Regions from separate parts of the Pantoea sp. E956-1 genome, predicted to be linked through region 1. Evidence: predicted binding sites of a transcription regulator. Region 1 holds the regulator's gene; the other holds the start of a gene.
The links. The regulator CRP, encoded in region 1, controls carbon source genes, mostly activating them, when cyclic AMP is high. The targets are predictions, from matches to a motif close to ATGTGANNNNNNTCACAT.

Region 1 (2,470 bases):
GCGGTTGAAGTGGTAAAGGCAGAAGTTACCCACCGGATTGTCGGGATGCTGATGGGCGATTTTCTCCAGCGCGCCGAGCTGTTTATCCATCGCAAAGCGATCGGGTAGCTGGTGATAGAGAATGTCATCCGCCAGCACCCGCAACCGGGCCGAGATGGTTTTGGCATTCCATCGGATCACCGCTTCAGCGTGGCTCTGTTCGACCAGTTTCTGCACCTCTTCCGGCCGATGCAGGCTGACCGAGATATGTTCCTGCAGATCCAGCGCCACCTGAAAGGCGCGCGTCAGCCGTTTATGGCTGTGATCGCGGCTTGCCGACAGCATGTGCATCTGCTGATAACAGGTGTTGATCAGATCGACCACTTTCTGCTGGCGTGCCAGCAGCGGCGGCAGCGCCTTTTCCGGATCGGTCAGCTGCGTCAGCAGGGTATATTTGGCGTCGCAGTAGTTAGCCAGCTCGCGGTAGATCAGGCTCAGGCTTTCGCGCATTGGCTGCTCTTTCCACAGCCAGAACCAGAACCAGTTAAACAGCCCGTACCACAGCGTGCCGCCGATATAGAGCAGCGGGGGGACATAGATTGGCATGCGGCCAATCAGGCTCAGGGTAAAGATGGCGGCGATCAGGGTGCCGGGCAGCAGACGACCATGCAGCGGGCTAATTTCACCAGTGACGCCGAGCAGCAAGGGCATGGCGAACAGGATCAGCGGCAGAGGGATAGCATGCAGAGTAAGCCACTGCATCAGAAAGCTGCCGAGGGCAAACAGGCTGCCGCCAACAATCAGGCGTTTGAAGAAGCGTTTATGCGGGGTATCCAGACCGGCGATGTTGCAGCAGGCGGGCACTAATGAGAACAGCAAACCTTTTTGCAGGTCGCCAGCCAGCCAGCCCAGTGCCACGGGCAGACAGAGCACCAGCGTTTGCCGCAAGGCGTAGTTAACTTCAGGATGGTAAATAATTCGACGCCACATCGGCCCAACACAAACAATAACGGCGTGATGTTGCCATCACGCCGTGGGTGACAGGAATTAGCGGGTGCCGTAAACGACGATGGTTTTGCCGTGTGCGGAGATCAGGTTCTGATCTTCCAGCATCTTCAAAATACGGCCCACGGTTTCACGTGAACAACCAACAATCTGGCCAATTTCCTGACGAGTGATTTTAATTTGCATGCCGTCGGGATGCGTCATGGCATCTGGCTGCTTCGCCAGGTTAAGCAGAGTCTGTGCAATACGTCCGGTTACGTCGAGGAAAGCGAGGTTACCCACTTTTTCAGACGTCACCTGCAGGCGACGCGCCATCTGCGATGAGAGTCGCATCAGGATATCGGGATTAACCTGGATCAGCTGACGGAATTTCTTGTAAGAAATTTCCGCCACTTCGCACGCGCTTTTCGCACGTACCCAGGCGCTGCGCTCCTGGCCTTCTTCAAACAGGCCAAGCTCACCAATAAAATCGCCCTGATTCAGGTAAGAAAGAATCATCTCTTTGCCTTCTTCATCTTTAATCAGAACCGCAACGGAACCTTTCACGATGTAGTAAAGCGTTTCTGCTTTTTCACCTTGGTGAATCAGCGTACTTTTGGATGGATACTTGTGAATATGGCAATGGGACAGGAACCATTCGAGTGTAGGGTCTGTTTGCGGTTTGCCGAGAACCATTCGCTATTATCCTCTGTTGTAATCGTGCCCAAAATACAGGGGGCAGTTTTCCCTGTCAGGCGGTGAAAGCTTCAAGCGTTTCCATTTCAGGAAATTATTCGGGCCGCATCAGGCGCAGTGCGCATCATTCTTCCCGGCTTCGCCATCGGGTGACGAAAAATATTTTCAGCACTGTTTGTAGCACAGCTTTTGCCGACTGTCTTCTGTTGTCTCGCTTCAGCTACAGGCGGATTTCTCTGGATTGCTGTTTACCAGGCGAAAGCGTACTCTGGCGACAAAACAGCGTATTCCGGAGCAAAAATCATGCAGGCAAGAGTGAAATGGGTAGAAGGGCTGACATTCCTCGGAGAATCCTCATCCGGCCATCAGATACTGATGGATGGAAATTCGGGTGATAAAGCGCCCAGCCCAATGGAGATGGTGCTGATGGCGGCGGGCGGATGCAGCGCGATTGACGTGGTATCAATTCTGCAAAAAGGCCGCAACGATGTAGCTGATTGTGAAGTAAAACTGACTTCAGAACGTCGTGAAGAGGCGCCGCGAATCTTTACGCACATCAACCTGCATTTTATCGTGAGTGGCAAAGCGCTCCAGGATAAAGCGGTCTCACGCGCCGTGGATCTTTCTGCTGAAAAATATTGCTCTGTGGCCATCATGCTGGGTAAAGGCGTCAACATTACGCATAGCTATGAAGTGATTGAGCTGTAGTAGCCGCAAGGGATCTTTTAGTGATTGAGCTGTAATAGCCGCAGGGATCTTTTAAGGTCGCGGGCAAAATCTGTCGTGCTCTGCTGTCAGACTGTGCCTGCAT
Region 2 (2,470 bases), on a different contig from region 1:
GTACCCAGCTGGTTGCGACGCCCGGCTTCGCGACGTTTCTCACTCACCAGTGCCTGGTAATATTCAACATCGGCCTGTGCCTGATCGAGCGCTTTTTGATAGCGCGGCCGGTCAACCACAAACAGCGTATCACCCTTCTTCACCAGCTGGTTATCGTGTACCGGAACCTCGGTAATCAGGCCGGTGACGTCAGGAGAAATCGCCACCACGTCAGCGGCGAAACGCGCATCACGGGTCCAGGGCGATTCGGTATAGAACACCCAGGCGCGGAAAATAATGACCACTGCGATGATGACCAGCAGGATAGTAATCGCGTAGCGCGCGATTTTTCTTATGAGTGCTTTCACTTAAACCTCAGACTAATAAACGGGAGACAAGGTAAAACACACAGCAATAAAGCGCTGTATTAAAAAGTGCCGGATGCCAGACAAGATCGTAGATACCGCTCGGCGTAAGCACGCGTTTCACTAACCAGAACAGCATCAGTGAAATAATAAGTTCAATGAAAACGGGCGGAAAAGAGAGCCCAAACATGACAAATACCGGAAGCACACTCATCACAAATCCTTAGTTCGACCTTGCCGGGATACTCATGCCTCTTCAGATGTCGCGGGAAAAGCCTCTGGGAGCGTGATCCTAACCGCAGCTGGCTTAATAATAGCGTATCATCGAAGGGTAACAGGCAATGAAGAATCACCGGGAAATACCCCGGCGCGCTTATAATAACGCGCCTGACTATAAGTTTTCTACAGAATGTGATCTAAATCACTTTTAAGCCAGAGTAAACAATGGAACGACTGAAAGGCATGTCTGTCTTCGCCAAAGTGGTCGAACTGGGTTCGTTTACCGCTGCGGCGCGTCAGCTTCATCTGAGCGTCTCATCAATCAGCCAGATCGTCGCGAAACTGGAAGATGCATTACAGGTTAAGCTGCTGAATCGCAGTACCCGCAGTATCGGGCTGACCGAAGCGGGCAAAATCTATTATCAGGGCTGCCGCCGTATGCTGGCCGAAGCGACGCAGGTGCATGAGCAGCTTTACGCTTTTAACAATACGCCGATTGGCGTATTGAGAATTGGCAGCTCCTCGACCATGGCGCAGAACGTGTTAGCCGGCATGACCAGCGATATGCTGCGGGAATATCCAGGACTGAGTGTGAATCTGGTCACCGGCGTTCCGGCCCCGGATCTGATCGCGGATGGCCTGGATCTGGTCATTCGGGTGGGGGCATTAAAAGATTCCAGCTTGTTTTCACGTCGCCTTGGCGCGATGCCGATGGTGGTGTGCGCCGCAAAAAGCTATCTGGCCCAGCACGGCACGCCAGAGAAGCCGGGTGACATTGATAATTTTTCCTGGCTGGAATATAGCGTTCGGCCCGACAATAATTTCGAGCTGATTGCGCCGGAAGGTCTGGTGACCCGCCTGGCGCCGCAGGGACGTTTCGTGACCAATGATTCGCTGACGCTGATCCGCTGGCTGAAGTCGGGCAATGGCATCGCCTATGTGCCGATGATGTGGGTGATTGATGAGATCACCGCAGGCGAAATCGATATTCTGTTTCCGCAGTATCAGTCCGATCCGCGCCCGGTCTACGCGCTCTATACCGAGAAGGATAAGTTACCGCTCAAGGTGCAGGTCTGTATCGATTATCTGACCGGCTATTTTGAACAGGTGGCTGAACAGTATCAGCAGCACCGTAAAAGCTAACAATAGATTGTTGACAACATCTGTCCCGACCAGCTGTAAGACCCAGCCAGCGAAGGAAACACGGTCAGATCGGAAAGACGCAAAATCCGTCATCCCTGACACGCTCGTCCCGCGCCATCCGTGGCGCGGGACGCTTTCCTCCTCTGCCCGTGTTCCCTGCGCTTTCAGCTATTGCATTGCTGCCAGGTTCATCCGGCTATGGATTTGTCAGCATTCTGACAACCCGCCAGGCGGCGGGTTGTTGGGGTCACATCAGGCGGTGCCGCCGATGGTCAGTTTATCCAGCTTCAGGGTCGGCTGACCGACACCGACCGGCAGGCTTTGTCCCTCTTTGCCACAGACGCCGACGCCTTTATCCAGCGCCAGGTCATTACCCACCATCGAGATCTGCTGCATCGCTTCAATGCCGGAGCCAATCAGCGTGGCGCCTTTGACCGGTTTGGTAATTTTGCCGTTCTCAATCAGATAAGCTTCTGAAGTTGAGAAGACAAATTTGCCGGAGGTGATATCCACCTGACCGCCACCAAAGTTCGGCGCATAGAGGCCATATTCAACGCTTTCAATAATATCCTGTGGCGATGACTTGCCTGCCAGCATATAGGTGTTAGTCATGCGCGGCATCGGCAAATGCGCGTAGGATTCACGACGTCCGTTACCGGTTGGACTGACACCCATCAATCGCGCATTCAGCTTGTCCTGCATGTAGCCTTTCAGCACACCATTCTCAATCAGCATGTTGTACTGACCGGGTACGCCTTCATCAT

Region 2: aaeR (HTH-type transcriptional activator AaeR) is a predicted target of CRP. The motif match lies at 754-771, and genes of this name have one in related genera.

The regions. Positions count from the first base shown of each region.
Region 1 covers NZ_CEUYZP010000006.1:217,812-220,281, forward strand. Annotated here, with positions in the region: gene AC0T7J_RS16305 (YccS/YhfK family putative transporter) at 1-969, opposite strand, end outside; gene crp (cAMP-activated global transcriptional regulator CRP) at 1,027-1,659, opposite strand; gene AC0T7J_RS16315 (OsmC family protein) at 1,963-2,367, shown strand.
Region 2 covers NZ_CEUYZP010000012.1:114,116-116,585, forward strand. Annotated here, with positions in the region: gene aaeA (p-hydroxybenzoic acid efflux pump subunit AaeA) at 1-347, opposite strand, end outside; gene aaeX (p-hydroxybenzoic acid efflux pump operon protein AaeX) at 355-558, opposite strand; gene aaeR (HTH-type transcriptional activator AaeR) at 789-1,706, shown strand; gene tldD (metalloprotease TldD) at 1,959-2,470, opposite strand, start outside.